Regions from separate parts of the Arthrobacter sp. NamB2 genome, predicted to be linked through region 1. Evidence: riboswitches for the same ligand, from Rfam matches in the RefSeq annotation. Region 1 holds a riboswitch; the other holds the start of a gene.

Region 1 (4,285 bases):
GGCTGTTCCGGCCGCCGACTGAGCAGCCGGAACAGCGGGCGGCCCTACGAGGTGATCTGCCTCTTCGACGAGATGATGCCGGTGTTGAATCCGGCCAGGTTGAGACCGCCGTGGAACCGCGCGTGCTCGATCTTGATGCAGCGGTCCATCACCACGTTCAAACCGGCTGCCTCAGCGTCCCGTGCGACGTCCTCGTGCCACGAGCCCAGCTGCAGCCAGAGTGTCTTCGCGCCCACGGCAAGCGTCTCCTCGAGGACCGAGGGCAGGTCGTCGTGCCTGCGGAAGACGTCGACGACGTCGGGCACCTCGGGCAGGTCATTCAGCGACGCGTAGGCGGGCTGTCCGAGGATCTCCTTGGCCACCGGGTTCACGAAGTACAGGCGGTAGGGCGACGACGACTGCAGGTAGGTCGCGACGAAGTAGGACGCGCGCGACGGCTTGTCGGAGGCGCCGACGATGGCGACAGAGCGCGCGTTCCTCAGGAGGTTCAGGCGTTCAGGGGCCGACGGGCCTTCCCACGTCCGTTCCGGTGCAGTGCTGCTCATGCTCCCACTCCTACTGCGCGCGTCGTCGACACGTCGTCGTTCTGTCCGGCAGCCGTCTGTGGGAGCTCGTCGAATCCTTCGTCCGCGCCGTTGGCGGCGAGGTCGAGCGCCTGGTCCAGGTCCCACAGGATGTCGTCGAGGTCCTCCAGGCCCACCGAGATGCGGACCAGGTCCTCCGGGACGCCCGCCGCGACGAGCTGCTCCGCGGAGAGCTGCTGGTGCGTCGTCGAACCCGGGTGGATCACGAGGGTCCGGGAGTCGCCGACGTTGGCGAGGTGGGAGGCCAGCTGCAGCGACTCGATGAACTTCTGCCCGGCCTTGCGGCCACCCTTGATGCCGAAGCTGAAGACCGATCCGGGTCCCTGCGGCAGGTAGGTCTTCGCGCGTTCGTGGTGCGCGTGCGTGGGCAGTCCCGCGTAGTTGACGTACTCCACGCGGGGGTCCGCCTGCAGCCATTCGGCGACGGCCTGCGCGTTCTCGAGGTGTTCGTCGAGGCGCTGTGCGAGGGTCTCGACGCCCTGCAGCAGCTGGAAGGCCGACGACGGCGACAGCGACGGCCCGATGTCGCGGAGCTGCTCCGTGCGCAGCTTGGTGAGGAAGCCGTACTCGCCGAAGTTCGCCCACCACTGGATGTTGCCGTAGGAGGGGACGGGCTCGGTCATCATGGGGAACTTGCCGTTGCCCCAGTCGAACCGTCCGCTCTCCACGATGACTCCGCCGAGCGTGGTGCCGTGCCCGCCGATGAACTTCGTGGCGGAGTGGATGACGATGTCCGCGCCATGCTCGAGCGGCCGCACGAGGTAGGGCGTGCTGAGCGTCGAGTCCACGATGAACGGGATACCCGCGTCGTGAGCCACCTTCGCCAGGCCTGCGAGGTCCGCGATCTCACCCGAGGGGTTCGCGATCACCTCCGCGTAGACGGCCTTGGTGTTCTCGCGGATCGCCGCTGCGTAGTCCGCCGGATCGGTCCCGGGGACGAAGGTGGTCTCGATGCCGAAGCGGCGCAGCGTGACGTCGAGCTGCGTGACGGTCCCGCCGTACAGCTGGGAAGCGGCGACGATGTGGTCACCGGCCTGGCACAGGGCGGCGAAGGTGATGAACTCCGCGCTCATGCCCGACGCCGTCGCCACCGCTCCGATGCCGCCCTCGAGGGAAGCGATGCGCTCCTCGAAGGCCGCGACGGTGGGGTTGCCGATGCGCGAGTAGATGTTGCCGTACTTCTGCAACGCGAAGAGGTTGGCGGCGTCGTTGGTGTCCTTGAACACGAACGACGTCGTCTGGTAGATCGGCACCGCCCGGGCACCGTGGGTTGCGTCGGGCGTGCCGCCGGCGTGGAGTGCACGCGTGCGGAAACCGAAGGAACGTTCTGCCATCAGACACCTGCCTTGCTGGGTTCATTGAGTGCGAGGGTGGATTCGGGGTCGAAGTCGACGCCGGCCTTGCGGGCGGCGTCGGCCTCCAGTTCGCGCACGATCGGCAGGATGTCGGTACCGAAGGCGGCTACCTCCTCCTGGAAGTGCAGGTAGCAGGTGAGGAAGAGGTTGACGCCGATCTTCTTGTACTCGACGATCCGTTCGGCGATCTGCTCGGGCGTACCGATGAGCTGGGTCTTGAAGCCGTCGTTGTACTGCACGAGGTCCTCGAAGGTGGAATCGGCCCACATGCCCTTGCCGTCCTTCGTCGAGGCGCCTGCCTCCTGGACGGCGGCACGGAAGCCCTCGACGGCGGGCCGGTGGGCCTTCTCGACGATCTCGCGCAGGGTGTCGCGTGCCTCCTTCTCGGAGTCACGCGCGATCACGAAACCGTTCAGCCCGTACCGGGGGCGCCGTCCGGCCTGGGCTGCGGCGGCCTGGACTCCTGCGATGTTCTCCTTGAAGCCCTCGAGATCCTTGCCGTTGGAGAAGTACCAGTCCGCGACGCGGCCCGCAGTCGCCTGGGCCGCCGTCGAGTTCCCGCCGAAGAAGATCTCGGGGTGCGGGCGTCCTGGGACGTCCACGGGGGCCGGGCTCAGGGTGAAGTTGTTGATGTCGTAGTACTTCCCCGCCTGGCTGTAGCCCTCCTCGGTCCACAGGCCGCGCAGCACCCGGATGAACTCCTCGGTGCGGACGTAGCGCTCGTCGTGCTCGAGCCACTCGAGGCCGAAGTTGGTGAACTCGTCCTTGAGCCACCCGGAGACGATGTTGACCGCGGCACGGCCGTTGGAGATGTGGTCCGCCGTGATGATGAACTTCGCGAGCACGCCGGGGTGCCACATACCGGGGTGGACCGCGGCGATGACCTTCAGCTTCTCGGTCGCCGCCAGGAGGGCGAGCGAGAACGACGTCGCCTCGTGCTGCTTGTCGGCGCCGTAGGACGCGGCGTAGCGGGTTTGCGAGAGCGCGTACTCGAAGCCGGCGTCCTCCGCGATGCGGGCGAGCTTCTTGTTGTAGTCGAAGTCCCAGCTGGTCCGCTGCTCGATGGTCGAGACCACCAGTCCACCACTGACGTTGGGTACCCAGTAGGCGAATTTCAGGGGTATGGAAAGGTCGGCAACGCTCATGGTCTCCTCCATCGGCCTGGCAGTAGCACCCTTCTGTCGCCGCATCGATGCATAGGCCAGGGTTGCTGCGGCGTCAGTGAGCCAGATCTCTCAGCCGCTCGGGATGGTCGGTTCGAGTGTGACACCGGCACGCTGCAGAACCAAACAATGTTTCGCCCCGTGAGCAGCGGCCGGCGCGCCCCGGGTGCGGCGCCGTGGGTCCACCGTCAGTGTGCTGAGGACCTTGACAAAGTTGGCGAGCACAACAAAGACTGGCCGTGGGAGCGCTTCCACGGGGGGTGGAAGCGCCTCCTGATCGGGCTTCATCGCCGCCAACCCACCTATGAGGAGCAACGATGCTCAGCATTTCCAGGACGTGCGCCATGACCCTTGCACTTGCAGGGGTCCTCGCCTCCACCGGTTTCACCGCCCTTCCGGCCGCGGCCCAGGGGCCCGGGAAAGGGCCCGGACCAGCCGTGGACTCGGCCACCGAGTTCTACGTCCCGAAGAAGAGCCATTACCACGAGGCCCAGCGGCAGATCGCTGACCTGCGGTCCTCGGGCGACCGCTCCACGGCGGACAGCCTCAGCGGAATGATCTCGGCCCCGCAGGCAGTCTGGGTCACCGGCAGCGATCCGGCGACCGTGACCCAGGAGGTCCGGAACACCACGCACCGTGCAGCAGGCAAGAAGCAGGTCCCTGTACTCGCCGCCTACAATCTGCCGTTCCGCGACTGTTCGCAGTACTCCGCCGGTGGTGCGACCGACGTCGCCGGCTACAAGGCCTGGGTCGACGCCCTCGCCGCAGGCATCGAGGACAGGGCGGCCCTGGTGGTGCTCGAGCCGGACGGCCTGGGCATCATCCCGTGGAACAAGAGCCTCGACGGCGCATCCGAGTGGTGCCAGCCGGCGGAGGCGAATCCGCAGACGGCGGCAGCGGAGCGTTACGAGATGCTCAACTATGCGGTGGATCAGCTCAAGGCCCTGCCCAATACCACGGTGTATCTGGACGGGACGCACAGCGCGTGGCTGGGCACCGGGGAGATCTCGAGCCGGCTCGTGAGGGCCGGCGTGCAGAAGGCCGACGGCTTCTTCCTCAACGTCTCCAACTACGAGCTCACAGAGCGGCAGCTGAAGTTCGGCAGCTGGGTATCGAAGTGCATCTACTACGCCACCGAGATCAATCCGGGCGCCTACGGCTCCTGTGGCAGCCAGTACCACCC
Region 2 (4,285 bases), on a different contig from region 1:
ACACAGGTGCCGTGCCGGAGGTGAACTCGACGTGCGTTCCGCTGTGCGCACCGTACACCTGGACCTCGTCCCACAGCACGAGCGAGTAGGCCTTGTCCAGGACCAGTGCCTGCTGTTCCTCGGCCAGCAGGGCGTCCCGCTCCGGACCCGGAGCAGCAGCGCGCTCAGCGGCGAAGATCGCATTGAGCTCCGGATCGCTGGTGTGCGTCATGGTGTTGTTGGCGGGCTCGAAGATGGGGCCGAGGCCCCCGTAGATGAACTGGCGGGTTCCGAAGAATTCCACGTTCGGATCGGGCATGGCGGTGGCCAGGAAGGTGTTGTCACCGGCGCGGTTGTTGAGCTTGACCCCGATCTCGCGCCACTGCTGCTCGATGAGCTCGAAGGCGGGCTTGATCACCACGGAGTTGTTGGAGCTCGTGACGGTGACCTCCAGCTTCACGCCGTCCTTCTCCCGGATGCCGTCCGCTCCGACCTTCCAGCCGGCGGCGTCGAGCAGCTTCCGGGCTTCCTCCGGCTGGTACTCGAGCTCGTCGGACAGGTCGGTGAAACCAGGGGCCTTGTGGTTCAGCACCGAGGCGGCGAGCTCGTAGCTGTCGGACAGGACGGTGTCCTTGATGCTCTGCCGGTCGATGCCGATCTGCAGGGCTCGGCGCACCTCCTCATCGGCGAGTTTCCCGCTGCCGATCCGGACCGCAGCCATGTTCGCCGTGAGGTCCACGCCCTCGGCCGGGAGCACCTGGTTCCCGCTCCCCGCGAGCGTCTTCTCGTCCAGGGGCTGGAGGCCCCGCACCAGGTCCACCTGCCCGGATTGCACGGCGCCGGCGCGGTGGGCTACCTCGGGCAGGTATTTGACGACGACCTTGTCGAGGTACGCATCCCCCTGGTTGGCGGAGGTCTCCGGTGCCCAGGCATACTCCGCGCGCTTGGCGAGCACCACTTCCTCGTCCGGCTTCTCGGACTCGAAGACGAAAGGACCGGAGCCGGAGATCTTGCTGATCGCCGACTGTCCCGCCGCATCAAGCTCCAGTGTTGCCGGCGACACCAGGCCCGCGGTGACGGACGAGGTGGCCCGGAGGAAGTTCGCGTTGGGGGAGGACAGCGTGACCTTCACCTGGTCCTCACCGATCACCTCGGCCGACGCGTACCCGGCGAAGTCCACGTTCGGCTGGATCTGTGCGGCTTCGATGCCGAGACCCAGCGCGTCGAGGTTCAGCTTGACCGCCTCGGCGTCCAGGGGCGTGCCGTCGCTGAACGTCACGCCCGGGCGGATGGTGAACGTGAACTCGGTCGCTTCCGGGTTGGCGGAGAACTCGGAAGCGATCCAGGGCACCAGTTCGCCCTGCTCGGGATCGAAGTAGGTCAGGCGGTCCAGCACGCTGTTGAGGACGTTCGATTTCTCGTAGAAGCGTGCGGCCTGGGTCTGCCAATTGTTGATCGGCGTCACCTCCGCGTACACGAGGGTTCCTCCCTCGACGGGTTCTCCCGAGGCAGCGTCCTGCCGCGCAGCGGTGTCCGCCGTCGACCCGCAGGCAGTGAGCGCGAGGGCTGCGATGCCCAACATCGCCGTCATGCGCAGTGACCTTCGCGTCAGGACGGGGCGGAGTCGGGCGTCGTTGTGGCTCGAAACGGTGCGGGAAGTCATGCCGGTCCTCTCAGTCGTGATCGAGGCTTCCCTATCCGCGCACGCAGGAGGGCTCGGACCGACGAGAGGTCGGTCGTCACCAACGGGGGGATAAGGCTATCTCCATCGGTCCTGGCAGTAGCACCGGCCCCGGCGGGGTGGTTGCTGCGGCTTCAACGAGCCAGGTCTCTCAGCCGCTCTGGATGGTCTTTCAGTCCCGGGGAGCGAACCCGACGGACTATGGCGATGTAATCGCAGATCGGTCGGGCGATCAAGACGCGCAGGACTTCCAGCGAAACATTCCGCGATGGTGCGGCTCCCAGGGGGGGCGGGACACGGAAAGGGCGGACCCTTGCGGGTCCGCCCTTTCGTTCGTGCAGGGAGCTGGTGGTCGCCTAGTAGAGAGCTGCTTCCGACTCGGTGGCGGGCTCGACGCCGGAACCGAGGTTCGCGGCGAGCTTCGCCCCCAGCTCGGCGTCGACGTTGGCCCAGTACTGGACGGCCCGGGCGCGGATCTCGTCGCTCTTCACGCCGCCGACCGCACCGGTGATGGTCTCGAGGAAGCGGGCACGCTGCGCGTCGTCGAACACCTCGCGGTAGAGCGTCCCGGCCTGGCCGAAGTCGTCATCCTCGGCATGCAGGGAGTGCGCCGCGTAGACGAGGTCGCCGTCGTTCTCCCAGCCGCCGTGCGCTCCGTACTGCGCAGGGTCTGCCGCCGGACCGCCCACGGAGTTCGGGGCATAGACGGGGGTCGAGGAGGAGTTGAAGTAGTAGCGTGCCGCGCCGTCCTTCGAGTAGTTGCGCACCTCGTTCTTCGGCATGTTCACGGGCAGCTGCGCGTGGTTGGTGCCCACGCGGTAGCGGTGCGCATCGGCATAGGAGAAGATGCGGGCCTGCAGCATCCGGTCAGGGCTGGCGGCGATGCCGGGCACGAAGTTCGACGGCGCGAACGTGGCCTGCTCGATCTGCGCGAAGTAGTTCTCCGGGTTGCGGTTCAGCGTGAGCCTGCCGACCGGGATCAGGGGGTAGTCGCCCTGCGGCCACACCTTCGTGAGGTCGAACGGGTTGAACCGGTACGTCTTCGCGTCGTCGTACGGCATGATCTGGACCTTGAGGTCCCAGCTCGGGTGGTTGCCCTTCGCGATGTTCTCGGAGAGGTCGCGCAGGTGGTGGTCCGCGTCCGAACCGGCGAGTGCCTCCGCCTCGTCGACCGTGAGGACCTCGTGGCCCTGGTTGGACTTGAAGTGGTACTTGACCCAGAACTTCTCGTTCGATTCGTTGATCCACATGTAGGTGTGCGAGCCGTAGCCGTTCATGGTGCGCCACGAATTCGGCAGGCCGCGGTCGCCCATGAGCCAGGTCACCTGGTGTGCGGACTCGGGGCTGAGCGTCCAGAAGTCCCACTGCATGTCGGCGTCGCGCAGGTTCGTGCCGGGGAGGCGCTTCTGGGAGTGGATGAAGTCGGGGAACTTGATGCCGTCGCGGATGAAGAACACAGGGGTGTTGTTGCCCACGAGGTCGTAGTTGCCCTCGGAGGTGTAGAACTTCAGGGCGAAGCCGCGGGGGTCGCGCCACGTGTCGGGTGAACCCTGCTCGCCCGCGACGGACGAGAAACGCAGGAGGGTCTCCGTCGTCGCGCCTTTCTGGAACAGCGCGGCGCGGGTGTACATGCTGACGTCCTCGGTGGTCTCGAAGACACCGAACGCACCGCCGCCCTTGGCGTGGACCACGCGCTCGGGGACGCGCTCGCGGTTGAACTGGGCCAGCTTCTCGACGAGGTAGTGGTCGGTCAGCGGGATGGCGCCGTCGCGGCCGAGGACGGACGAGTTGCTGTCGTCGATGACGGGGGCGCCGGACTGCGTGGTGCTGAAGTTCGCGGACATAGTGCTCCTATTCCTAGGGGTTGAGGGATCGGTGGTGGCTCAGGGGGCTGCCGTGCGGCAGCCGTCGCAGAGGCCCTGGTAGAGGACCTCTGCGATCTGGATGGTCATGCGCGAGGCGCCGGGGGACCACTCCGGGGTCAGGCAGGGCGCGTGTCCCACCGCGCAGTCGACGTCCTCGATGCGGCCGCATCCGGTGCAGACGGCGTGGTGGTGGTTGTCGCCCACGCGGGTCTCGTAGCGGGCGGGGGAGTGCGGCGTCTCGATGCGCCGCAGCAGGCCGATGTCGGTGAGGTCGGCGAGGATCACGTAGACGGACTGGACCGTGATGTGGGGCAGTTCCGCGCGAACGGCGGTCGCGGCGTCGTCGGCCGTCGCGTGCGGACACTGCTCGACGGCGGCGAGGACGGCGAGGCGCTGGCGTGTCACGCGGCGATGATGGGCATGCAGTGCAGCGGACCACTGGGCCTTGCGGGCCTCCGGTGTCCTGGCTGTCTGCGTCATGGCTCCATCAAACCAGTAATTCTGAATTAGTCATAATAGGCGCGCCCAACTCGCACACCACGGTGCTGGTGCGGTGGGTACCGTGGAGAGGGTGATCCTCATCAAGCGCGGCTGGGCCTGGCTGCTGGACTACGCCTATGTCGGTTTCTGGCAGGTGCACGGGTTCGTCTTCCGCGCCGATCCTGCGCACTACCTGACTCCGCCTCCCGGAAGTCCCGCCGGCAAGGCTCCGGTCCTGCTGATCCCCGGCATCTACGAGACCTGGCAGTTCATGCGGCCC

What was found. A riboswitch is a leader RNA that binds a small molecule or an ion and turns the genes downstream of it on or off. The one in region 1 is predicted to bind S-adenosylmethionine.
Region 2: it holds a riboswitch for S-adenosylmethionine, as region 1 does, so the genes downstream of both, FDK12_RS00095 (ABC transporter substrate-binding protein) here and sfnG (dimethylsulfone monooxygenase SfnG) in region 1, are expected to answer to the same signal.

Annotation. Positions count from the first base shown of each region.
Region 1 is NZ_SZWI01000006.1:80,164-84,448, forward strand. Features, by position in the region: gene FDK12_RS11495 (hypothetical protein) at 1-22, shown strand, start outside; gene FDK12_RS11500 (CoA-binding protein) at 45-545, opposite strand; gene FDK12_RS11505 (O-acetylhomoserine aminocarboxypropyltransferase/cysteine synthase family protein) at 542-1,918, opposite strand; gene sfnG (dimethylsulfone monooxygenase SfnG) at 1,918-3,096, opposite strand; SAM riboswitch class I at 3,090-3,194, opposite strand; gene FDK12_RS11515 (glycoside hydrolase family 6 protein) at 3,447-4,285, shown strand, end outside.
Region 2 is NZ_SZWI01000001.1:19,325-23,609, forward strand. Features, by position in the region: gene FDK12_RS00095 (ABC transporter substrate-binding protein) at 1-1,642, opposite strand, end outside; SAM riboswitch class I at 1,742-1,831, opposite strand; gene FDK12_RS00100 (catalase) at 2,017-3,504, opposite strand; gene FDK12_RS00105 (Fur family transcriptional regulator) at 3,544-4,005, opposite strand; gene FDK12_RS00110 (esterase/lipase family protein) at 4,097-4,285, shown strand, end outside.